3 regions of the Pseudomonas sp. NPDC098747 genome follow, and region 1 is predicted to be linked to each of the others. Evidence: riboswitches for the same ligand, from Rfam matches in the RefSeq annotation. Region 1 holds a riboswitch; each other region holds the start of a gene.
What was found. A riboswitch is a leader RNA that binds a small molecule or an ion and turns the genes downstream of it on or off. The one in region 1 is predicted to bind cobalamin.
Positions count from the first base shown of each region.

Region 2: it holds a riboswitch for cobalamin, as region 1 does, so the genes downstream of both, ACIQVE_RS04635 (CbtB domain-containing protein) here and ACIQVE_RS22780 (ABC transporter substrate-binding protein) in region 1, are expected to answer to the same signal.
Region 3: it holds a riboswitch for cobalamin, as region 1 does, so the genes downstream of both, cobO (cob(I)yrinic acid a,c-diamide adenosyltransferase) here and ACIQVE_RS22780 (ABC transporter substrate-binding protein) in region 1, are expected to answer to the same signal.

Region 1 is NZ_JBIWAL010000047.1:6,153-10,333, forward strand. It holds gene ACIQVE_RS22770 (ABC transporter ATP-binding protein) at 1-177, opposite strand, end outside; gene ACIQVE_RS22775 (FecCD family ABC transporter permease) at 174-1,190, opposite strand; gene ACIQVE_RS22780 (ABC transporter substrate-binding protein) at 1,187-2,200, opposite strand; cobalamin riboswitch at 2,342-2,536, opposite strand; gene ACIQVE_RS22785 (diguanylate cyclase domain-containing protein) at 2,759-4,181, shown strand, end outside.
Region 2 is NZ_JBIWAL010000005.1:59,363-63,543, reverse strand. It holds gene cobM (precorrin-4 C(11)-methyltransferase) at 1-306, opposite strand, end outside; gene ACIQVE_RS04645 (cobalamin biosynthesis protein) at 386-799, opposite strand; gene ACIQVE_RS04640 (CbtA family protein) at 796-1,497, opposite strand; gene ACIQVE_RS04635 (CbtB domain-containing protein) at 1,509-1,706, opposite strand; cobalamin riboswitch at 1,827-2,049, opposite strand; cobalamin riboswitch at 2,942-3,154, shown strand; gene cobW (cobalamin biosynthesis protein CobW) at 3,254-4,181, shown strand, end outside.
Region 3 is NZ_JBIWAL010000036.1:32,069-36,249, forward strand. It holds gene bluB (5,6-dimethylbenzimidazole synthase) at 1-7, opposite strand, end outside; gene ACIQVE_RS20180 (cobyrinate a,c-diamide synthase) at 55-1,404, opposite strand; gene cobO (cob(I)yrinic acid a,c-diamide adenosyltransferase) at 1,401-2,012, opposite strand; cobalamin riboswitch at 2,093-2,320, opposite strand; gene ACIQVE_RS20190 (hypothetical protein) at 2,484-3,068, shown strand; gene ACIQVE_RS20195 (PQQ-dependent sugar dehydrogenase) at 3,135-4,181, shown strand, end outside.

The sequences.
Region 1 (4,181 bases):
GGACAGCAGTTTGAGCAGCGTGGATTTGCCAGAGCCGTTGGGCCCAACGAGGCCCAGGGTCTCGCCGCGACGGATGTCCAGATCAATCTCGTGCAGCAACCGTGCATCACGGATATCAAAGCCGAGGCCAGAACAACTCAGCACAGATTCGCCGACGACAGGCGCGATGGCATTCATCGGGCATTCCTCCGGCCGATCAGGATCAGCGCGAACACCGGCGCACCGACCAACGCGGTGATCACACCGACCGGAATCACCTGGCCTTTGATCAGCGTCCGCGACAGCACATCAGCACCAATCAGAAACACCGCGCCGCCCAATGCACTCGCTGGCAGCAGACGCGTATGGCGGGTGCCGAGCAAAAGCCTGACGGCGTGGGGAATGACCAATCCAACGAAACCGATAGAACCGACAATCGAGACCATCACAGCCGTCACCAATGCGGCGCAACTGATCAACAGCAACTGCACGCGACGCACCGGAATCCCGAGCGAAGCTGCCGAGTCGACGCCGAAGGTAAAAGCATCCAGCGCACGACGATGCCACAGGCACACAACGAGGCCGATGAGCGCAACCGGCACCGCCAGCCATACCGATGGCCAGCGTACGCCACTGAGATTGCCGAGCATCCAGAACATAATGCCGCGTGCTTGTTCGGAGCTGGCCGACTTGGTAATCAGAAACGCCGTGAGCGCATTGAACAGCTGCGAGCCGGCGATGCCCGCCAGGATGATTTGCCCGGTGTTGCCGGGTGAACCGCTGGCACGGCCAAGCAAAACCACCACGGCGAAAGCCACAACGGCGCCGCCAAACGCACCGACGGACATGGAAATCGCCCCCGCGCCGAAGCCCAGCAACGCAACCATCACCGCGCCCGTCGATGCACCAGCGGAAATGCCCAGCAAATACGGATCGGCCAACGGGTTGCGCAACAGCGATTGCAGAATCACCCCGCAAGTCGCCAGGCCAGCGCCGCAAGCAGCAGCCACCAGCGCGCGCGTCAGGCGATAGTTCCAGACGATGCCCTCATCGATGGGATCGAGTACATACCCGGCCGCCCACAATTTGTTGGCCAGCACCTGGAACACCACGATGGGATCAATGGTTGTCTCACCAATGGCCACACCAGCAATCACCGCTAAAAGCAGAAACGCCAGTGCAAGCACGGTGCGTATCAACGTCGTGGTCATTTGGACAGGTCGTAACCGTTGATAGCGGTGGCCAGCGCTGCGATGCCGTCGAACGTCCTCATGCTCGCCTGCATGGCCATGGCGTCGAGAATGATGATGCGGTTGTTTTTCACGGCGTCCATGTTGCGGGTCACGGGATCGCTGCGCAGGAATTCCAGCTTCTTCAGATAGTCGTCAGCCGGGAAGCGCCGGCGATCCATGCGCGCGATGATCAGGAATGTCGGGTTGGCTTTGGCGATGGTTTCCCATCCGACGGTTGGCCATTCTTCATCCGACTCCACCACGTTGCGCACGCCCAGCGTGTCGAGCATGAAGTCTGGAACACCCTTGTGCCCGGCGACGTACGGGTCGATATCCAGACTGGCACTGGAAAACCAGACCAGTGCGCTGGTGTCTTTCAGGTTCTTGTTGTGCGCCATCGCAATTGACTTGGCGAGGCTGGCCTTGAGGTCTGCGTTCAGCTGTTGAGCACGCGGCTGAACATCAAAAATCTCACCGAACTGGGTGATGCTTTTATAGATGCTGTCGATGCGAAACGGCGCAAGACGGGTGCCGTCGGCGCCGACCAGATTGTCCTTGGCCTCGCAGTCAGAGGGCATCAAATAGGTCGGAATCTTCAGTTCGTGAAACTGCTCGCGGGTGCCGACGGCGCCTTGTGGCCCGACCATCCATTCCAGTTCGACAGCCACTAGCTGCGGGCGTTTGGCGATCACCGACTCGAAACTCGGTTCGTTATCGGCCAAGCGTTCGATCTTGTCGTTTTGCGCCTTGTACTGAGGCAGCACGTCGTTGAACCACACCGAAGTCCCGACCAATTTGTCACCCAGCCCGAGCGCGAAAAGCATCTCCGTGCCGGCCTGGCCGATCGACACCGCACGGGCAGGGGCCTGCGCGAAGGTCAGCGTGCTGCCGCAGTTTTCAATTGTCAGGGGATACTGCGTCGGTGCTGCATGGGCGAGGGCGCCAAGACCCAGGCCAGCGACGAGGGCGACAAAACGAGGCAACAGCATGATGCAATCTCCATTTGAACCGTACACGGAGCCAGGGTGTAGGGTCTGGAAACACATCTCGAACGCTGCCGGATAAGCAGTGCAAGGTCGATCACCGAAGTGACGCGCACAAAGATGTCCTTCCCGGACACCCCGCCGGTTAGTGATTGTTGCTTGGCCGGCAGGTCTCCTGACTGATGCGTCATCGCCTGCTCCAGCCTTCCCGGGAGCAATCCCAGTGGCAGTTCAGAAGCAGGCTCAGCATCTACAGTTGCGGGGGCAGTTCCGTTTGATGCGTTGGGCGCATCACGGATTCCCTATTAATCCCAATTGGAAACCGGCGGGCGGCATGGTAGCCGATCGTGGCGGTTGAGGCGAACGGGCGTGCTTGTTTCAAGCATGGGGCGGCGTCAGTCGAAGGGGCGGTGGCGAATGTGCCTTTTCCTCCCTCCTATTGAGTTGCTGCAACGATTCACCACTGCTTGTATCCTTGTTCAAGAAGAGGATGCATGGCTCCAGCTATTGCCCTGACCCAATAGACGCTGGAACGGAAAACCGGACTTTCCTTAAGGTAGTAACGTGAAGCGTGATTCCCACCTGGTTGTGCTTTTGCTGCTGGTCATCGGTTGCTCCCTGGCGTCACTGACTGTCTGGAAAGTATTGGCCTCGCGAGATCGAGCACTGGAGGAGGTGGATGTCCATGGCTTGAACCTGACCCAGGCGCTTTCTACCTACTCCGAAGGGACCGTCCGCCAAAGCTCGCTGCTGTTACTCGGGCTTGTCGAACGCCTGGAAACCGAAGGCAGTGGGCCGGCACAGATTCAGCGACTGAGTGCATTGATCAACCGCCAGGAACCGTTGATGCCACAGCTCAGTGGTATCACCATCTACGATAATCAGGGACGCTGGCTGATGTCCTCCAATCGACCGATTCCGGCCGGGGCAAACAGCAGCGATCGGGCCTATTTCATACATCATCGCGATGATCCCTCCCGTGAAACCTTTATCGGTCCGCCCATCCAGAGCCGCACCAACCAAGAGTGGGTGATCACCGTCAGCCGCCGCTTCAATGATGCTGGCGGTGAGTTTGCCGGGGTGGTGGCGGTCACCTTGGGCGTCGAAAACTTTCTTCGGTTGTTCGGAAAAATCGACGTGGGGCAGGAGGGCGCCATCGGCTTGTCCTACACCGATGGGACGTTGCTGGTTCGCTATCCATTCCGCGAGCAGGACATGGGCCGCAACTTTTCCAAATCACCCATCTATGCCAAGTATCTGGTCGATCGATCAGTCGGCACTGCGTCGTTTACATCCAGCCTGGATGGCGTGGAGCGGCTCTACGCCTTCCGCAAGAGTGACCGGTTGCCACTGATAACGACTGTGGCACTCGGCAAGCGCGAGGCCCTTGCTGCATGGCGAACGGAGGCATTGTTGTCGGCGGTGGTGGTGACTGGGCTGCTGGGTCTCACGGGCCTCATCGGCTGGTTCCTGATTCTGGATATCCGTCGGCGCACCAGGGCAGAAGATCAGTTGCGAGGAACTCAGCAGCAGTTGCTCTCAACCAATCGGCAACTTGAGTTGCTGGCGATGAAAGACGCCCTGACCGGTCTGGCCAATCGACGCTGTTTTGATAAGAGCCTCGCCATGGAAGCACGGCGCGCACGACGTAACGGTACGACGTTGGCATTGCTGATGATCGATATCGACCACTTCAAGCTGTTCAACGACTCACTCGGTCATGTAGCCGGAGACGCCTGTCTGCAAACCGTTGGCAAAATTCTGGAGGAGTGTGTGCGGCGGCCTTCGGACTTGGTGGCACGGTATGGAGGTGAAGAGATGGGCGTCATCATGCCAGACACCGACAGCGACGGAGCCGCCGTAGTGGCGCAACTGATCATCGACCGTTTGCAGCAAGTAAACATCCCCCACAACGCCAGCCCGCTGGGCCGCGTCAGTGTCAGCATCGGGATTGCTACCGCCACGGCTTTGGAACTGGATCACCTGC
Region 2 (4,181 bases), on a different contig from region 1:
CGGGATATTCAGTTCTCGTAAATAGCGAATCTGCTCGCCAATCGCGCCATACAGACTCGGGTCCCCCGAATGCACCCGCGCCACATCCTGGCCGTTGGCATGGGCGGTTTTGATCAGATCGATGATCTGTTCCAGATGCAATTCAGCGCTGTTGACCAGTGTCTCTGCCTGATGACCGTCCAGCACCGCCGCCGGCACCAGCGAACCTGCGTAGATGATCACCGGGCAACTGCGGATCAGCCGCTGGCCTTTGACGGTGATCAATTCCGGGTCGCCGGGGCCGGCACCGATGAAGTAAACGGTCATCGTAGAATCCTTGGGAAAGAGGCGCGGCAATGCTTCAGATGAAGATTGCTCATGATTGATGGCGGGGATTATCGGGAATTTACGCGGCGCCGGCCAATGCCAGCGTTGCCTGAGCGTATTTTTGTCGGGAAATCAGTAGCTTTGCCGGTGCCTGAATCAACTGTTCGGCAAGTGCCAACGCGGCACTTTCCGCTACGCCATAACAACCGGTTCGCTCGAAGGCAATTTGCGAGTGGTGGCTCAGTTGCTGTTCATAATTGGCCAACTCCTCACTGCTGAAGTACAGCAGCGGCAGGGCCAGTTGTTCGGCGAGTTCCTGCAAACCGGGTTCATCGCGCTTCAAGTCGATACTGGCCAAAGCCTTCACCGCATGCAGTTCGATGCGATGAGCTTGCAACGCTTGATCGAGTAACGCGCGCAGCGTGCTGGCAGGGCAGCCGCGCTGGCAGCCCAGTCCGACCACGAAGGTCGGCGCTGCGCTGTCATTCGTCATGCGTGGTATTGACCAGCGTTATTGCGGCGGAACAACCATGCACTGATCAGGCCCAGGGCCAGCCAGAACGCTACGTTGGTCAACTGCGAAGCGATTTTGAACTGCGCTTCCAGCGCTTCAGGAGCGAGCATCGAATGCACTTCGGGTTGCGGTGCGCCGATCACGTGCGGTACGGCGAGAATGGCCATGCCGAGAATTTTCATCAACCAATGACGGCTGAACGCAATCAACGCCAAACCCGCAGCGGTTGACGCGGCGGTGCTGATCCACCACAACTGCCGCGAAGCCAGATCCGCCGCCGCAGTGCCCGGCAGTTCAGGTGGCAGGCCCAGGGTCGGCGCGAGAACGAACGTCGCGTAACCGGCCAGGCCCCAGAGCAGACCTTGCGAGGTTTTGGTCGGCGCGCGCAGGGTGTAGAGGCCGGCGAGCATCAGAGCAAAACCCACGGCCACCACCAGATTGCCGCCCGTGGTCGAGACTATGCGCTGCCAGCCGTCTTGCGGCTCCCAGGCTTCGGCATCATGGGTGTGGGCGGCGGTGCCGGCGGCGTGTTCGTGAACCGCGGCAACAGGTTCGGATTTTTCATAGGTTTCGGCTTGAAGAATCAGCGGCGACACCCAGAAACTTTGCAGCAGTGTGAGGAGCAGGGCGGCCAGCAGACCGGTGAAACCTGCGGTTTGCGCAATTCGCTTGATCATGTCGGCAGGTCTCAGTGGCACGGGAACGCGGCGCTGTGGCGGGTATCGTGAGCTGCGTTGTGCACGGCTTCGATGTGCGAGAAACCAGCAAAATAAACCAGGCCTGCACCCAGGATCGACGCGAAAATGGCGGCGGTCAGGCGTTGGCTCAGGGTGGTGGTGCTGGAGATTTTGTCCGTGTTGCTGCCGGTGCTGGTGATGATTGACATGGCGCTTCCCTCTGGAATGTCAGCAGGTGAATAGAGCGCATGAAAACCCCTGCGGCGCGTGGCACGCAGAGGTTCAAACAGCGCCCGCCCACCGCGGGTTTGTTATGTGCAGCACGCCAATGCGCGCTGTGTGTTGCGGGCCGGTCTCCGGGCTCACGAGGGGTTGGCGTCAGGCCGACCTGCAAGCGTCACCTTCCCATGCCGCAATGGCACAGTGGATCTGACGCTTCGCTCGCTTACCGTTGCGGGGGCAGCACCGGACTGACATGGCTTTGAGTAAAGCACATGATTCACCGGTTTCCCGTTTCACCCTGTGAAGGGCACCCGTAACAAGGTGTGTAGGAGAGCATGGGGTTGGGTTTTTAGTCAATTTTTTGGGGTGGATCCGTTGCTGCGGGTGGGGCTGATTAGGGTTCCGCCCTTACGGCGGGTCACTTTTTCCAGACGCCGAAAAAGTAACCAAAAAGGCTTTACCCTGACGTTCGGCCCGCTCGCTGGGGCTCGGGGTTCCTTCGCTCCGGGACTGATCCGGGCGCATCGCCTCCGGTTTGCTGCGCTGCACCTCCTCTCGATGTGTTTGGCTTCGCCAAACGGTCGCTGCGCTCCCACCCCCGGATCAATCCCTCCACTCAGCCTGCCGACGGGGCCTTGAGATCAAGAGCTGCACTCGAGCTAACGCTCATTGTGTTGAGTGGTGAAAGGCAATGCGTTCGGCTTTTGATTTGTGGTGAATTTGCCCCTCACCCCAGCCCTCTCCCCAGGGAGAGGGGGCCGATTTCTGTTGGTTTCAAAACTTATACTCGACTCGGTATCCCACGTCGGCGCACCTCGCCCAATCGCCTCGGTCAGTCCCCTCTCCCTCAGGGAGAGGGCTAGGGTGAGGGGCTTTTGATCTGGCTTTTGATCTGGCTTTTGATGTTGCTCTTGCTCTTAGCCCCCTTCGGCAGACCGAGCGAAGGTGTTCATCCGGGGGTTAGGCGCGCAGCGCCGTGCGGCGAAGCCGCATCCATCGAGAGGAGGTGCCGCGAAGCAAACCGCAGGCGACTGCCCCCGGATGGCCACCGTAGCGAGGGAACACTGAGCCTCAGCGAAGCGCCGTACGGCGGGGCAAAGTCTTTTGGTTCCTTTTTGGCGTTTGAAAAAGGGACTCGCTGTAAGAGCGAAACCGCCAGCGGCAGCACCCGCAGCAACGGATATGCCCCCTATCCAAACATTGACCCGCCACTGCACCATGCGTAGCCTTGCGCCTTCGAGGTTCTTCGGCGATGCCGAAGCTAAGAAGGGAACGCGGTCAATGCCGCGGCTGCCCCCGCAACTGTGAACGGTGATGTTCGCTGCCACGCCACTGCAAGCTCAGTCCACTGAGCCCGCGGGAAGGCGCAGCGAATGCCAGGCCCAGCGCCTGAACGCCGTCAGCCAGGAGACCTGCCTCGTCACAGATTCTCAATTTCAACCGGGCGGGGTGATCCGGTGGCGAACTCTCCAGGCACGCACGCGCGTGGCCGGTTCTCGTCCCGTATGCCCGCCGCTTGCCAAAGGGCATACCGATGAAAACACTGGCCAAACTCCCTGTCACCATCGTCACCGGCTTCCTCGGTTCGGGCAAAACCACGTTGCTGCGGCACATGCTCGACAACGCTCAGGGCCGTCGTATCGCGGTGATCGTCAACGAGTTTGGCGAGTTGGGCATCGACGGTGAAATCCTCAAACAATGCACCATCGGTTGCAGCGAAGAAGAGGCCGTGGGCCGCGTTTATGAACTGGCCAACGGCTGCCTGTGCTGCACGGTGCAGGAAGAGTTCTTCCCGGTGATGCGCGAACTGGTTGCCCGTCGCGGCGACCTCGACCACATCCTCATCGAAACCTCCGGTCTGGCCTTGCCAAAACCGCTGGTACAAGCCTTCCAGTGGCCGGAAATCCGTAGCGCCTGCACGGTTGACGCGGTGATCACCGTGGTCGACAGCCCAGCCGTGGCCGCTGGCACTTTCGCCGCGTTCCCGGATCAGGTCGATGCCCAGCGCAAACTCGACCCGAATCTGGATCACGAATCGCCGCTGCACGAATTGTTCGCCGACCAACTGGCCAGCGCCGACCTCGTCATCCTCAACAAATCCGACCTGATCAGCCCTGAAGACCTCGCGCGCGTTCGCCTGGAAGTCGCCGAAGAGCTGCCGCCAGCGGTGAAGATCATCGAGGCCAGCAGTGGTCGCGTGCCGCTGGACGTTTTGATCGGCCTCGGCGCCGGTTCCGAAGAACACATCGACAGCCGCCACAGCCATCACGATCATCACCACGACGGTGATGACGACCACGATGACCACGATCACGACGCCTTCGATTCGATCTCCATCGAACTGCCGCAAGCCGACGAAAGCCTGTTGCTCGACGCGCTGACGCAACTGGTGGTCAAGCACGGCATCCTGCGTGTGAAGGGCTTCGCGGCAATCCCGAGCAAGCCGATGCGTTTGCTGATTC
Region 3 (4,181 bases), on a different contig from region 1:
CTGTCATGGCCTCTTCGCGAGCAAGCTCGCTCCCACAATGGTCGGGGTACTTGCTCAAGAAACGCGATCCCCTGTGGGAGCGAGCTTGCTCGCGAAGGCGGCCTCCCGGTCAGGCAGGAATAATGCAGCGATAGCCACAGGATTCGACGGAAAATAAAAGTGCACATAAGAAGCCGTCATCCGCCCTTCCCGATAAACCGCCTCCGCCCCACGCCCGCCATTCGGGCTCAACCCGCGAGCAATCGGCGTCAGTTCAGTGTTGGTCAACGAATGGTGATAAGTGTGCCCCCGCAGCGAGCCCTCCGGCAGATCAACCGCTTGCAGCGCCAACGCCGCCAGACGCTTCTGCATCACCGCATCGCCGCTCAGCAAACCGACCAGTTCGGCGCGAGTGCCTTCGACATCGGTCAACGAATCGAGCAGATAAAGCATACCGCCACACTCGGCCAGCAATGGTTTGCCGGCAGCATGATGCGCGCGGATTGCGTCGAGCATCGCGGTGTTCTGCGACAACGCCACGTGGTGCAATTCCGGGTAGCCGCCCGGCAGATACAGACTGTCCGCTTCGGGCAACTGCGTGTCACGGATCGGCGAGAAGAAACTCAACTCGGCACCCATCGCCCGCAGCAGATCGAGACTGGCGCCATAGGTGAAGGCAAACGCTTCATCACGGGCGATAGCGATTCGCACGCCTTTTAATAGCGGTTCTGCGGCGATCACTTCTGGCGCCGCGAACTCCACAGAAGGTGGCAGCGCTACCTCGCAACTGCTGGCAAGCGCAGCGGCGGCGGCGTCGAGGCGAATATCCAGGTCATTCAGTTCGCTGGCCTGCACGAGGCCGAGATGACGGCTCGGCAACTCGATCCCGATCTCACGGGACAACGCGCCGTACCAACGCAAACCTTCGGTCAGGCTGCCTTCAAGCAGTTGCGCGTGACGCAAGGTCCCGACGCGATTGGCCAGCACACCCGCAAACGGCAAGTCCGGCTGATAGCGCGCCAGCCCCAACGCCAACGCACCAAAGGTCTGCGCCATCGCGGTGCCGTCGATCACGCCGAGCACCGGTACGCCGAAATGTCGCGCCAGGTCGGCGCTCGACGGCGTCCCGTCAAACAGCCCCATCACGCCTTCGATCAGAATCAGATCGGCTTCGGCGGCGGCTTCCCACAACAGGCGACGACTTTCCTGCTCGCCGACCATCCACATATCGAGTTGATAAACCGGCGCACCGCTGGCGCGCTCGAGGATCATCGGATCGAGAAAATCCGGGCCGCACTTGAACACGCGCACCTTGCGCCCTTGATTGCGATGCAAACGGGCGAGCGCGGCAGTGACGGTGGTCTTGCCCTGACCGGAGGCCGGCGCGGCAATCAATACCGCCGGGCAGTGACGTGGCTGATTCAAAGTTCAACGCCTTTCTGCGCTTTGATGCCGGCCTGAAAGGCGTGTTTGAGCACGCCCATTTCGGTGACCGTGTCGCCCATCTCGATCATTTCCGGCTTGGCCGCGCGACCGGTGACGATCACGTGCTGCATCGGCGGACGCGCCTGCAAGTCGCTGAGCACCTGATCAAGGTCGAGGTAGCCATGCTTGAGGGCGATGTTCAGTTCATCGAGCACCACCAGACCGATCGACGGATCGCGCAGCAACTCGCGGGACACTGCCCACGCGGCTTCGGCTGCGGCGATGTCGCGTTGGCGATCCTGAGTTTCCCAAGTGAAACCCTCGCCCATCACATGAAAGCGCACCTGCTCGGGGAAGCGGCGGAAGAACAACTCCTCACCGGTGCTGTTGCGTCCCTTGATGAACTGCACCACACCGCACTGCATGCCGTGACCCATTGCGCGGGCGAGCATGCCGAACGCCGAGCTGCTTTTGCCTTTGCCGTTGCCGGTCAGCACCAGCACCAGGCCGCACTCGTCGGGCGAGTTGGCGATGCGTTCATCAATCACGGCTTTTTTGCGCTGCATACGCGCCAGATGGCGCTCGTCACGCTCGGGGGAATCAGTCATGGGGGAGCTCTCCGTTGAGGCTGGATAACGGCGGGCAGGCACAAGAATAGACGGCAAAAAGCCTGGCATCGCCCACCGTGATGCCGTTGGATGAATCAGGCCGGTCTCCGGGCTCATGAGCGGCGTTTCGCCTGACTGCGCGCCTTCCCGCTGTTGAGCAGTGGCACAAGACGCAGTTTTTACTCATTTACCGTTGCGGGGGCAGCGCCGGGATCGTGGTTGTTCTTCGCTTGAAGACAACCCTCACCGGCTTCCCTGTTTCACTCTGTCGACGCAGGTCACAGAGCACCTGAAACAAGCCGCGAAGGTTAGAGGGTTGGGGGTGGAGCGTCAATTAAAGAGGGGGTCATCGAGCGAATAACTGCCGCCGATCAATTAACCGACGCCAATCTTGTGCCACGCTGAAACAAGTGATATCAAAGAGCCATGCTTTTACCGAAAAAGCACATCACAACAATAAGGATGATTACGATGCAAGGCATGATCATCAGCAATCCGCGCCTGGAATTCCTGCGCCCGGTGCTTGAACGCTGGTTTGACTGTATCGACCGTTACAACGCCGTGCGCGGCGACAGTGACACGCCCTACTGGCATGACGAGAAAGCCAATCTCGGATTGCTTTCTGCCGCCGCCTGGATGGCGGAGTTTGTGACACTGCACGACACCGGCACCCGCAAGCAGAACGAGGAAGGCGAGCGCAATGCCCGCGCCGACCTGTTCCTGGCTGGCACCGAAGATCGCGCGTTTATCCAGGCCACGCAACGCTGGCCACGCGTCAACAATCTAAACCTGACCCAAGCCCTGCTGGACATCACCAACGACGCCAAACGCATCAGCTACGCCAGCGACCTCAAGCTCGGCTGCCTGTTTGTCGCCCCGCAAAAAGCCCAACACAGCGCCAGCCCGGAAGAATTGCAGGACATGGTCGACGATCTGCAAAAGGAACACACCTGCGCCGTCGCCTGGTATTTCCCCTACGCCTATCGCAAGTTGCGCAGCGAGGCTGGCAATTACCACCCGGGCATTGCCGTGTTGTTCAAAGAGGCTCGTGGCTGAGCATTTGAACCATCGGGCTTGCGCGCGCCTCTATGACTAGGAATGCATTCATAGGGAAGATCAGCAATGCGCAAGCCCCAGCTCGTTTTCGTCATCGCCCTCGCCGGAGGGCTCGCCGCCTGTGGTGAATCGTCCAGCCTGCAGGTCACCGACGGCACCGGCCCGTCACCGAAACTGCCCGAACCAAACAAAACCCTGATCCCGACGGTGAATATCGCCCCGGCGGTCGGCTGGCCCGAGGGCGGTAAACCTACCGCTGCGGCAGGTACACAAGTCGCGGCGTTTGCCGAAGGCCTCGATCATCCGCGCTGGCTCTACGTACTGCCCAATGGCGATGTGCTGGTAGCGGAAACCAATGCACCGCCCAAACCTGATGACGGCACAGGCATCAAGGGCTGGGTGATGAAGACCGTCATGGGCAAGGCTGGCGCCGGTGTGCCGAGCCCCAATCGCATTACGCTGCTGCGCGATGCCGACCACGATGGTGTGGCGGAGACGCGCACGGTATTCCTGCAAAACCTCAATTCGCCGTTCGGCATGACACTGGTCGGCAACGACCTGTACGTCGCCGACACCGATCGCCTGCTGCGCTTCAACTACGAACCCGGCGCGACCGAGATCAAGACGCAGCCGATCAAGGTTGTCGATCTGCCTGGCGGCACGCTGAACCATCACTGGACCAAGAACGTCATCGCCAGCAAAGACGGCAGCAAGCTGTACGTCACGGTCGGCTCGAACAGTAACGTCGGCGAAAATGGTCTGGATAAAGAGGAAGGTCGTGCAGCGATCTGGGAAGTGGACCGGGCAACCGGTAATCACCGGATCTTCGCTTCGGGCATCCGCAACCCCAACGGTCTGGCCTGGGAGCCAACCAGTGGTGCGTTGTGGACAGCGGTGAACGAGCGCGACGAGATCGGCAGCGATCTGGTGCCGGACTACATCACCTCGGTCAAGGACGGTGGCTTTTACGGCTGGCCGTTCAGCTATTACGGCCAGCACGTCGATGTGCGCGTCGAACCGCAGAACCCTGATTTGGTCGCTAAAGCCATTTCGCCGGACTATGCCGTTGGCCCGCACACCGCTTCGCTGGGTCTGACGTTCGCCGAGGGCAAC